One region of the Furfurilactobacillus rossiae genome, then DNA from elsewhere that is predicted to be linked to it. Evidence: a T-box and tRNA genes for the amino acid it is inferred to sense, from the RefSeq annotation. Region 1 holds a T-box; the other holds one or more tRNA genes.
What was found. The T-box of region 1 lies ahead of tyrS (tyrosine--tRNA ligase). A T-box ahead of a tRNA ligase gene usually reads a tRNA of that ligase, here a tRNA-Tyr.
Positions count from the first base shown of each region.

Region 2: it has a tRNA-Tyr gene. The T-box ahead of tyrS (tyrosine--tRNA ligase) is inferred to sense a tRNA for this amino acid. The anticodon was not compared.

Region 1 is NZ_CP040586.1:332,303-338,385, reverse strand. It holds gene tyrP (tyrosine-tyramine antiporter) at 1-1,245, opposite strand, end outside; gene tdc (tyrosine decarboxylase) at 1,293-3,152, opposite strand; gene tyrS (tyrosine--tRNA ligase) at 3,435-4,691, opposite strand; T-box leader at 4,742-4,930, opposite strand; gene LROSL1_RS01615 (hypothetical protein) at 5,750-5,998, shown strand.
Region 2 is NZ_CP040586.1:1,068,846-1,074,928, forward strand. It holds rRNA gene LROSL1_RS04970 (23S ribosomal RNA) at 1-2,790, shown strand, start outside; rRNA gene rrf (5S ribosomal RNA) at 2,855-2,971, shown strand; tRNA gene LROSL1_RS04980 (tRNA-Asn) at 2,979-3,051, shown strand; tRNA gene LROSL1_RS04985 (tRNA-Ser) at 3,067-3,158, shown strand; tRNA gene LROSL1_RS04990 (tRNA-Glu) at 3,167-3,239, shown strand; tRNA gene LROSL1_RS04995 (tRNA-Val) at 3,254-3,326, shown strand; tRNA gene LROSL1_RS05000 (tRNA-Asp) at 3,336-3,409, shown strand; tRNA gene LROSL1_RS05005 (tRNA-Phe) at 3,447-3,519, shown strand; tRNA gene LROSL1_RS05010 (tRNA-Tyr) at 3,531-3,611, shown strand; tRNA gene LROSL1_RS05015 (tRNA-Trp) at 3,616-3,686, shown strand; tRNA gene LROSL1_RS05020 (tRNA-His) at 3,704-3,776, shown strand; tRNA gene LROSL1_RS05025 (tRNA-Gln) at 3,785-3,856, shown strand; tRNA gene LROSL1_RS05030 (tRNA-Cys) at 3,877-3,947, shown strand; tRNA gene LROSL1_RS05035 (tRNA-Leu) at 3,985-4,070, shown strand; gene LROSL1_RS05040 (N-acetylmuramoyl-L-alanine amidase family protein) at 4,375-5,154, shown strand; gene LROSL1_RS05045 (hypothetical protein) at 5,508-6,083, shown strand, end outside.

The DNA of each region.
Region 1 (6,083 bases):
AAGATATGCCCACATATATGCAATAAAGTTACCGTGCTGACCGAGACGATATGGTCGCGATGCATCGGGTTGTATTTTTCTCAAACGGATAATCGACAATGCAATCAGAATGTACACTAATGCGTAAATAACTGTGGTCGCATTCGTCAACGTTAAGAAAACCCCGTTAACGTTCTTCATTACCCCATATAACAATGCAAACAGTGAAATCATAATGCTTTGTGTTAAAACGACATTTTTCGAAACATCATATTTGTTGACCTTGTGATAGCCAAATGACGCTGGTAATTGACCTTCCCGCGCAACCTGAGTCATAGTCTTTGAAGGTCCTGTTACCCAAGCAGATAATTGAATTAAAACCCCAATAACAACCATGAAACTGAAAATGTTGGCGATGATACTTGGCCAACCCAGAATTTTGCTCCAAAGTACAATTGGCTGTGTAATGTTAGACAGTTCAATTTTTCCGTTAGGAACAACGTTTGCCACCAAAATACCGTTCAGAATATTCATCAAAACTAATCCGATCAAAGCGATGAAAATCCCACGTGTGTAAGTTTTTGCGGCGTTGTGAAGGCGCGGAATAAAGACTGAGGAGATTTCAATCCCGGTATAAATAAACGAAATTGCGGCGAAGTATTGCAATGTTTGAATATTAGCCAAACTAGGTAATAACTTGTGCCAACTGAATGTACCCAAGTAACCAGCCGGGTTGATTCCCGTCTTGATCATGGCAGCAATTCCCATGATCAACATGATCACGATAGGAATATAGACACCAAGCCAAACACCGATATTCCCACCGACCTTAGCCATATCAAACTTCAAGTTCAAGAACGTGATAATCCAATAAAAAATCAAAATATTAGCAAGAATAAACCAGTGATTATTGCCTAAACTGACGTTACCGATAGTGTTTCCCCATAGTGGTCCAATAGTTGAGGCCACCATAACCATGCCGGGGAACATTTGAACCCACAATAACCATGCTGTTGTGAAGCCCCATTTCTCACCAAGGCCTGTTTTGACCCAAAGCTGTGGGCCACCTTCTTCTTGCATCATCGTGCCTAATTCACCGGAAATTAACGCAACTGGTAGGGCAAAAAAGACAACCGCGAATATCATGTAAGTGATTTGTGTCCATCCAGTGGCCGCAACAGAAGGAATGCTCCGAACAGTTGCACACAAAGCCATTGTCATCCCGATGAATGTCGTCAGACCTATCTTTGTAGCCTGCTTCTCCATTTTTCTAGTTCTCCTTTAGATTTTATTTGCACGTTAAATCTCAGAGACTATTTTTCAAAAATGGCTTCAAGATCGTGTTGCATGGCTAGTTTTATTTTTGGTGTGAAGTAATTGAAGTTTTCAGCTTTATTCATGTATGGTGTCATGACAGAGGCACGGATAATCGTTACCTTCTTGACATCATTCCAGTCTTCTTCAGACACACCAAGACTCTTCACAAAGTTCAACGGACTGTCGCCATAGTCAGATTGAGCAAAGTCAGTATGCGAAACAATGTATTCTTTCCCATAAAGACTGCCCTTAACGTAAGAAGCTTCCTCATACATTTTGTGGTTTAAGTCGTTAATGTCTTTTAGACTGTGGTTTCCCTTTTCAGTCAGTACGTAATCAACCATGTTGAAGTCTGGATTAGTCAACGGATGAACTTCAATTGTGTGTTCGCCAACTTTGAATTCAAGATTGCTCAAGAAATTGTAATAACGGTTAGCACCTTCCATTGAGGCACCAATTAACTTACCGTAACCAGAAACATTTAATGGCAATACGCGGTGAGCGGCCCAAACAGCGGCGGCAGTTGCACCTGCTTTAGATCCTTCAAGAATGTAAGCACCTAATAACGCAGGGATGTCTGCACCTTTTTCGAAAACGTAGGTAGCAAAGTAAGAAATCGTGTCACGCATCCGAATATCCTTGATGGCAATCCCACCAGCGGCGTACGGTACGTAACCCATTTTATGTGGGTCGATAGTGATTGATTCAGCTTCGTCAAATGCCTTGTAGGCTTCGTATACGTCACGCTTGATATAATCTTTCTTTTCTGTGAAGACACCGTACTTTTCATGGACATCTTTTAGGTCCTCGTATGGGATAAATTTGTTATCCTCATCCAGGAAAATGGCACGAGCATAACCGCCGTAAGCAGCGTCAACATGCAAGTAGAAGTAAACGCCTTTAGCGGCAAACTTCTTGCGCAACTCGACAATCTTGTCAATATTGTCAACGGCACCCTCTTCAGTTGAACCGGCAACGCCGACAACCCCAAGAATAGGTGTTTTGTCTGCTGTCAATTTGTTGATAATATCTTCAAGCGCGTTAATGTCCATCCGGTAATTATCGTCAACTGGTACAGGTACAACTTGATCCAAACCAATACCGATAATATCAGCCGCCTTTAACCATGAGTAATGCTTGGTTTGTGGCACTAACCACTTACCCAGTTCGCGTAAATGTTCGCCACCACGAGCAGATTTACTCTTAATTTCGTCAAGTTTAGTACCAGCTTTTTCAAGCAAGTCCATAATTTCACTAGTTGGCAGGTTTAATAGTTCCCAATCTGACTTGCCAGCAACTAATTCCGGTGTGATCTCTTTCATTGCCAAAGGTAATGACTTGATATTTCGTGCATACCAGAGACCTTCCAAGTTTGCTAAAGAACCATCGGCGACAATGTGGCCCCAACCATTCTTGTAGCCCATTAATTCGGCCAAATCATGACCAACTTCTTCTTCCATTTGTGAAGTTGCGGGGGATGATTCATAAGCCACGTTGTTTCCGTTCCATAACATTGCATAGTTGTACGCAAGGATAGAAGGCATTAACGTTTCCGAATTCATGTGACCCCAGTAACGACCAGCTGAATGCCACGGCACTGATTCAGTCCGAATCCGTTGGGACAATTCATCTAAAACATCTTTCATTCTGTTAACTGTTGCTTTGAAATTTGGTTGAGACTGTTGTTCTGGGCTGATCATGCCCTTGTCTTGAGGAATATAATTTTTACGCCATCCTAAATGTTCATCAACCAGTTCATTTAGTAAGTCTTTATATAATTGCCCGTTTTCTGCCTTGTCACCAATGAAGAGTGCATTAAGGTCCAGATCTTTTGGTGCTGGTTTAAGTCCATCCATCGTTAAATAGCTTCTTTCGATATATTTTTGAAGCACGCGTGTTTCATCGCAAATAATATATTCCAGCTCAAACGTCCCTGTAAAGGGTCTTTTGAAGGCGTTTTCACAAGTGAGAATTCAATGAGCCCTTTAACGGCGGCATTTCTATTTTACGAATTGAGCATTCTAGCCCTTTATCGGGTATCGTAAAGTGGACTTAAAAATGAAAAAGGCCTGCCAATTTAATTTAAAAATAATTGGCAAGCCTTTACGGGAACATATATTCGATTTATGATATTTTTTCTAATTTTTAACTTTAGCCAGGAAGTAATTGCGCTTCCCACGACGGAAAATTACAAATTTTCCAGAGAAGTTAGTAGATGGATCAACTACTGCATCAATTTCATCTACTTTTTCACCATTAACGTAAATGGCTCCAGCCGATACATCTTCTCGAGCCTGTCTACGTGAAGGTTCAATTCCAGTCTCAGTCAATACATCAATAATATTGACTGAATCCGAGCTCATTTCAACATGGGGTACCTTTTCAAAAGCTTCTTGAACTTCAGCTACGCTCAATTCCTTGACGTTGCCAGAAAAGAGGATATCAGAGATTTTTTCTGCCTGATCCAAGGCCTCTTGACTGTGAACGAACCGGGTTACTTCTTCCGCAAGACGTTTTTGAGCATGGCGTCCAGCCGGGTTTTCTTTCACTTCTTTAGCAAGTTGATCAATTTCATCTTTGCTTAGGAAAGTAAAGAACTTCAGGTATTTAACCACGTCACGATCGTCCTGATTCAACCAGAATTGATAGAACTCATATGGTGATGTTTTCTTCGGATCAAGCCATATAGCACCACCAGCTGTTTTACCAAACTTAGTACCATCGGCCTTTAACATCAATGGGATAGTGAGTCCATATACTTCTTCATCAGAACCCATAATTTTATGAATCATGTCAATTCCTGAAGTAATGTTCCCCCATTGGTCAGCACCACCAATTTGCAACTGAATATTGTGTTCACGATGCAACGTCATAAAATCAATTGACTGAAGAATTTGATACGTGAATTCAGTGTATGAAATTCCTACTTCCAAACGGCTAGCCACAATGTCTTTGGCCAACATCGTGTTTACGTTAACAACTTTCCCGTAGTCACGAAGGAAATCCAATAATGAAATCTTCGATAACCACTCATAGTTATTCACCATCGTTACATTTGCATCACCACCGAACAAGCGCTTCATCTGTGCACCCAGCGCCTCCACATTGTGATTAACTTGTTCCATCGTCTGAAGCTGACGCTCTGTCTTTCGACCACTTGGATCACCAATGCTCCCAGTAGCGCCACCAATTAAAATGTATGGGTGGTGACCTGCTAGTTCAAACCGTTTCATCATCATAAATGGAATCAAATGACCTATATGCATACTGTCACCAGTGGGATCAACACCACAATACAAAGCAATTTTATGATCCGATACCAGTTTCTTTAAGCCTTCTGCATCAGTTTGTTGATTGATTGCATCACGCCAAGTTAGTTCATCAATAATGTTCACGTTCATTCCTCCTCTTTTTTACAAAACAAAAAGTCCCTAAGATAATATATCCTAGGGACGATTAACCGCGGTACCACCCGATTTACACTTTCGTGTCACTCATTGATTGGTAACGGGACCAAACCGTACTTTTCAAAGAAATCGAGTGTAATTCGATATATCTCCTTTGCTAATTCACACCAGCCATTAGCTCGCTTTAAAAAGAATATATATCTACTTTGGACGATTAAAAAGTTTTGTTTATTTAAAACGTTTACAACGCCTACAATACGGTATTCATAAGGATTCCGTCAATAGTTTATGGCATTATGTTTTAATGAGCTTGGCGTTTAAGTTTATGTGCTTTTAGAAAGCGTTTTAAACGCAATTATATCAACGTTTACTGTGCGACATTTGTTTTGTGTCGAACTATTTTTCTTAAAAATTCCCCTTTATGAGATTTTTTACAATTTTTATTAAACTCGGGGTTGCTTTTATTAAAAAACGATGATAGTATTCATGACAACAAATAACAAATCATTTTCGTGTCAGACAGTAGAAAGTTTGCCTCAGGGTTTAGAGAAGTGATGGTTGGTGAAAATCACGCAGGGCATACTGACGAAATACCTTGAACCGAAAACGTGTCTCCCCCTCGTTACGGAGGATTTTAAGTGCAGACTAATCTCTGAATTTAGGTGGTACCGCGTTGATGAGCGTCCTAATTAGTAACTCTTGTTACTAATTAGGGCGCTCTTTTTGTTATTTGAAATAAACATTGGAGGTGATAAACATGAAATCAATCGATGAAACACTAAAGTGTAGCAATTGTGGCGATATTGTCTTTACAAGAACTTCAAGCAATGGTCAACATATTTGTGCAAATTGCGGTCACGCAGAATAAATTCTTAGTCACATCGGAAATAAAGGAAATCAACATGATGAAATCAATCGACGAAACACTGAAATGCACGGAATGTAATGACATCGTTTTTAAGAAAATTGCTGGCACACGTACTATCGAATGCGAAAATTGCGGCAATCAAATGACACTAAAGGAAAACTAACCTAAAGGTGAAAATATGGAAAACACAAAAATCAAAACACAGTTACTGGTAAATATGAATATTAAAAAAATTAGCATCCAAACACTTATTACAATTATCTTGTTGGCACCGTTAACGTTTGCTCTGACAACTTTCACATTCGTTTCAGTACCTTTTATCGCCGCTATTTTGATTATGGTGAGTTTAACCGCCTCAATCATTGGCGTATGGACATTAGCTGGTCAACTCGCCAAAGCAATAACAAAGGACAATAATCATGACTGATTCGGACAGCAACTATTGAAAGGCCCCCTCATAAACAGAGCGGGCCGGATACATATAATGTCACAAAATCTTCTTTATTTTTTAT
Region 2 (6,083 bases), 740 kb from region 1:
ATCAGTTTAACCGCTGATTATCACTAGGGGAATACATACTCTAGTTGAAGGTAGACGTTGTGAACTGAAACATCTAAGTAGCAACAGGAGCAGAAAGAAAAATCGATTCCCTAAGTAGCGGCGAGCGAACGGGGAACAGCCCAAACCAAGCTGCTTGCAGTTTGGGGTTGTAGGACTGAACATTTGAGTTACCAAAGACCTTGATAGTTGAAGACGTTGGGAAACGTCGCCATAGGGTGTGAGAGCCACGTAGACGAAATCAAAGTCCCTCAGTTCAGGATCCTGAGTACGGCGGAGCACGTGAAATTCCGTCGGAATTTGCGGGGACCATCCCGTAAGGCTAAATACTCCCTAGTGACCGATAGTGGACCAGTACCGTGAGGGAAAGGTGAAAAGCACCCCGGAAGGGGAGTGAAATAGTTCCTGAAACCGTGTGCCTACAAGTAGTTAGAGCCCGTTAATGGGTGATAGCGTGCCTTTTGTAGAATGAACCGGCGAGTTACGTTAACATGCAAGGTTAAGGTGGAAAGACCGGAGCCGTAGCGAAAGCGAGTCTGAAATGGGCGACTAAGTATGTTGAAGTAAACCCGAAACCAGGTGACCTACCCATGTGCAGGCTGAAAGTGCGGTAATACGCACCGGAGGGCCGAACCCGTGTCTGTTGAAAAAGGCTGGGATGACGTGTGGGTAGCGGTGAAATTCCAAACGAACTTGGAGATAGCTGGTTCTCTCCGAAATAGCTTTAGGGCTAGCCTCGGATGAATCATCATGGAGGTAGAGCACTGTTTGAACTAGGGGCCCGTCATGGGTTACTGAATTCAGATAAACTCCGAATGCCATTGATGTGTTATCCGGGAGTCAGACGATGAGTGATAAGATCCACCGTCGAAAGGGGAACAGCCCAGATCACCAGTTAAGGTCCCTAAATATATGCTAAGTGGAAAAGGATGTGGAGTTGCACAGACAACTAGGATGTTGGCTCAGAAGCAGCCACCATTTAAAGAGTGCGTAATAGCTCACTAGTCGAGTGATTCTGCGCCGAAAATGTACCGGGGCTAAGCATATTACCGAAACTGTGGGTGCCACGTAAGTGGCGCGATAGGAGAGCGTTCTATGGGCGGTGAAGCCAGATCGTAAGGACTGGTGGAGCGCATAGAAGTGAGAATGCCGGTATGAGTAGCGAAAGATCAGTGAGAATCTGATCCACCGAATGACTAAGGTTTCCTGGGGAAGGCTCGTCCACCCAGGGTTAGTCGGGACCTAAGGCGAGGCCGAAAGGCGTAGTCGATGGAAAACAGGTTGAGATTCCTGTACTAGTTAAACTTGTTTGAACAATGGAGGGACGCAGAAGGCTAAACGATCCGGACGATTGGAAATGTCCGGTCAAGCAGTGAGGTGTGAGATGAGTTAAATGCTTGTTTCTTTAACATTGAGCTGTGACAAGGACCGAAATTTAAGTAGGGAAGTCGTTGATGTCACGCTGCCGAGAAAAGCTTCTAGTTAGAGTTTAATTACCCGTACCGCAGACCGACACAGGTAGTCGAGGAGAGTATCCTCAGGTGAGCGAGTGAACTCTCGTTAAGGAACTCGGCAAAATGACCCCGTAACTTCGGAATAAGGGGTGCTGCACGCAAGTGTAGCCGCAGTGAAAAGGCCCAGGCGACTGTTTATCAAAAACACAGGTTTCTGCAAAATCGTAAGATGACGTATAGGGGCTGACGCCTGCCCAGTGCTGGAAGGTTAAAAGGATGGGTTAGCGTAAGCGAAGCTCAGAATTGAAGCCCCAGTGAACGGCGGCCGTAACTATAACGGTCCTAAGGTAGCGAAATTCCTTGTCGGGTAAGTTCCGACCCGCATGAAAGGCGTAACGATCTGGGCACTGTCTCAACGAGAGACTCGGTGAAATTATATTACCCGTGAAGATGCGGGTTACCCGCGACAGGACGGAAAGACCCCATGGAGCTTTACTGTAGCTTGATATTGGGTGTCTGTATAACTTGTACAGGATAGGTAGGAGCCGTAGAGCTCGGGACGCTAGTCTCGAAGGAGGCAACCGTGGGATACTACCCTTGTTATACGGCCACTCTAACCCGCGCCACTTAGCGTGGCGGGAGACAGTGTCAGGTAGGCAGTTTGACTGGGGCGGTCGCCTCCTAAAAGGTAACGGAGGCGCCCAAAGGTTCCCTCAAAATGGTTGGAAATCATTTGTAGAGTGTAAAGGCACAAGGGAGCTTGACTGTGAGACAGACAGGTCGAGCAGGGACGAAAGTCGGGCTTAGTGATCCGGTGGTACCGTATGGAAGGGCCATCGCTCAACGGATAAAAGCTACCCTGGGGATAACAGGCTCATCTCCCCCAAGAGTCCACATCGACGGGGAGGTTTGGCACCTCGATGTCGGCTCATCGCATCCTGGGGCTGTAGTCGGTCCCAAGGGTTGGGCTGTTCGCCCATTAAAGCGGTACGCGAGCTGGGTTCAGAACGTCGTGAGACAGTTCGGTCCCTATCCGTCGCGGGCGCAGGAAATTTGAGAGGAGCTGTCCTTAGTACGAGAGGACCGGGATGGACATACCGCTGGTGTACCAGTTGTGCCGCCAGGCGCATCGCTGGGTAGCTATGTATGGATGAGATAAACGCTGAAAGCATCTAAGTGTGAAACTCGCCTCGAGATGAGATTTCCCATTCCTATATGGAAGTAAGACCCCTCAGAGATGATGAGGTAGATAGGCTAGAAGTGGAAGTGTGGCGACACATGGAGCGGACTAGTACTAATCGGTCGAGGACTTAACCACGAAGTGGTGGTCCGGTTAAAGAAAAGAAGATCATGATTCAGTTTTGAGTGGATAACGCTCAGAGTGTGGTGATGATGGCACGAAGGATACACCCGTTCCCATACCGAACACGGAAGTTAAGCTTCGTCGCGCCAAGAGTAGTTGGGGGATCGCTCCCTGCGAGGGTAGGTCGTCGCCATGCATATTATTCCGGCATAGCTCAGTTGGTAGAGCACCTGACTGTTAATCAGGTTGTCGACGGTTCGAGCCCGCCTGCCGGAGTTTAAAATTAAAAATGGAGAGTTGTCCGAGTTGGCCGAAGGAGCATCACTGGAAATGATGTAAGCGGGTAACAACCTGCTTCAAGGGTTCGAATCCCTTACTCTCCGTTTTATATGACCCCTTGGTCAAGTGGTTTAAGACACCGCCCTTTCACGGCGGTAACATGGGTTCGAATCCCGTAGGGGTCAATTTTTAATATTTTGGAAGATTAGCTCAGTTGGGAGAGCGTCTGCCTTACAAGCAGAGGGTCACAGGTTCGAGCCCTGTATCTTCCATTTAATGATGGTCCCATGGTCCAGTTGGTTAGGACGCCTGCCTGTCACGCAGGAGATCACGAGTTCGAGTCTCGTTGGGACCGTTGTTTATTGTAAATTTTTAAATACCAAATTTGGTATGGCTCGGTAGCTCAGTCGGTAGAGCAATGGATTGAAGCTCCATGTGTCGGCGGTTCGATTCCGTCCCGCGCCATTTCAGAGTATGGCGGAATAGCGAAGTGGCTAAACGCAGCGGTCTGTAAAACCGCCCCGAAAGGTTCGTTGGTTCGAATCCAACTTCCGCCATTATAGGGATATAGTTTAACGGTAGAACGTCGGTCTCCAAAACCGCCGGTGCGGGTTCGATTCCTGCTATCCCTGCTTATTTAAATATTATGGCGGTATTGGTGAAGTGGTTAACACACTGGTTTGTGGATCCAGCACGCGTGAGTTCGATTCTCACATACCGCCCTTTTTATTGGGATATAGCCAAGTGGTAAGGCAACGGACTTTGACTCCGTCATGCGCTGGTTCGAATCCAGCTATCCCAACTTTGGATTTGCTCCATTATGGTGGTATAGCCAAGTGGTAAGGCAGAGGTCTGCAAAACCTTCATCACCGGTTCAAATCCGGTTACCACCTTTCACGTCGAAGGGCGTGTAACAGAACTTCATAGCTTGCCGCTGTGGCGGAATTGGCAGACGCGCTGGACTCAAAATCCAGTTCCCTTTACCGGGAGTGTGGGTTCGACCCCCACCGGCGGCATACATGACTCCTTTAAGGAGTTTTTTTGTGCCTTTGAAATACCAATGTATCGACATTTAAATTTTTGGTATCTATTTTTCACTTTGTTTGAACATAGGGGTAAAAGGAAAACTTGGGAAAACAGACAGATATGGACGTGTTTGTGAAATGAACTAGGTCAACAAGAATATTAATGACGTGTATATGTCACTGTTTTTTGATTTATTACGGGATTGATAAGCATGCATTAATATTCGAAATGAGTCTACTTATTTACGCATCATTTCTATATAATTTAATTAACGGGATGAAGGGGAATAGGTACATGAAAAATTTCAGGAAATTGATTAGCATGCTAGTTTTAACTGTAGCCTCGACTATGTTTTTTTTCGGTAGCACCACATTGAAAGCTAGTGCAGATAGTTGGTGGTCATATCCAACAGGCTGGTCTTTATGGTCTGACTCAAAAAGTCAGTGGGACACTGGTTGGCAATATAAAAATGGTGCGTGGTACTATCTTAGTGATAAAGGTATCATGCAAACAGGGTGGCAATATATTAATGCGCGTTGGTACTATCTTGATAATTCCGGGGCTATGGTGATCGGTTGGCAGTATATCAATAGCCGGTGGTATTATCTAAATGCTTCTGGAGCGATGCTGGTTGATTGGCAATATATTAATGGCGCTTGGTATTATTTTGCAGGTGATGGTAGCATGCAAACAGGATGGTTATCATTTGCAGGTAGTCGTTTATATCGTCTGGATGGGCAAGGCAAAATGCAGACTGGTTGGCAATATATTCAGTCATACCCTTCTGGCGAATACAGGTGGTATTTCTTTGGAAGCGACGGTAACGTCCCTACTGGGTGGTTCTTTGATGGTAATTCGTGGTATTGCTACGATGGTAGTTCTCCGATGACTGGTTGGCGCTTTATTGACGGATACTGGTATTATCTAGAACCATCTACGGGAAGAATGCAAACGGGGTGGATAAATATAGACAATCAACGATATTATTTAGGCAGTTCAGGCCGTGCAAATACCGACTCAGTAATGATTAATGGCAAATGGTGTCGTTATCCATCTGATAGCTGGCCAAGTTAAGTTTTATAATTGATTAACGGTTGATCGTGTGAAGTGTTGAGACGGTTAAGTCTAAAATTATTATGAATTAAGTGCTAAAAATAGTGCCGACAATTCGAATTTCCGAGTTCGAATTGTCGGCACTATTTGGTGAAAAACGTGAAATTTCCCCAAAAAGTACATTAAATGGCTTAAAAACATTTTTCAGTTTACCAAATGAGTCTCCTCATCATTTTTTAATATAAAATCGAGAGATGTTGCCATTGCTTTTTAAATTAATGTTCCTTATTTGAACATTGTTAATAACAAGTGGGCATGATAAAATCAATATTGAAATTAAATTAATGGTTCAATCATTTTATCAGGAGAAGATAATGAAATCTAAGTTACGCAACAGTGTTCTGTTGAGTGTTAGTACGCTAACGATACTGTTAAGTTTGTCGATAAATCAGGCTCAGGCCCAAACGGCGAACGATGGTTCAAGTGTATCGATCAGTGTCGCAACCAACAGTGCTAGTTCTGTTAAACATGACACTTCGCAGAATATACCATCAGGAGATACATCAGTAGCTGTTAGTGATGCAAAGACTAGTGACATATCTAAAACAACTGACGTAGAAAAAGCTAGCTCTACCAACGCAGATTCCAGTGAGGTTACATCTGGCTCAGCAAAAGATGTAGCTAGTCAGGAAAGTTTACAGTCGGCTAGTCCATTAGGAATTTCAAAGATAAATAGCGGTGTTCAGAGCTCAACGACGTCTGACAAAGGGAGTTCCGTATCGTCAAATGTCGGCAGTAGTCAGAACAAAAATAGTTTAGAAAGTGAACAAAATTCACAAAGTAGTGCAGTTGATTCCACAAAAGAGGGCACAAACACATCCACAGCAAAGTCAAATACTAGCTTTGAGACGGATAGTGATAGTGCCAATGCTACCAGCATTGCAGCTACT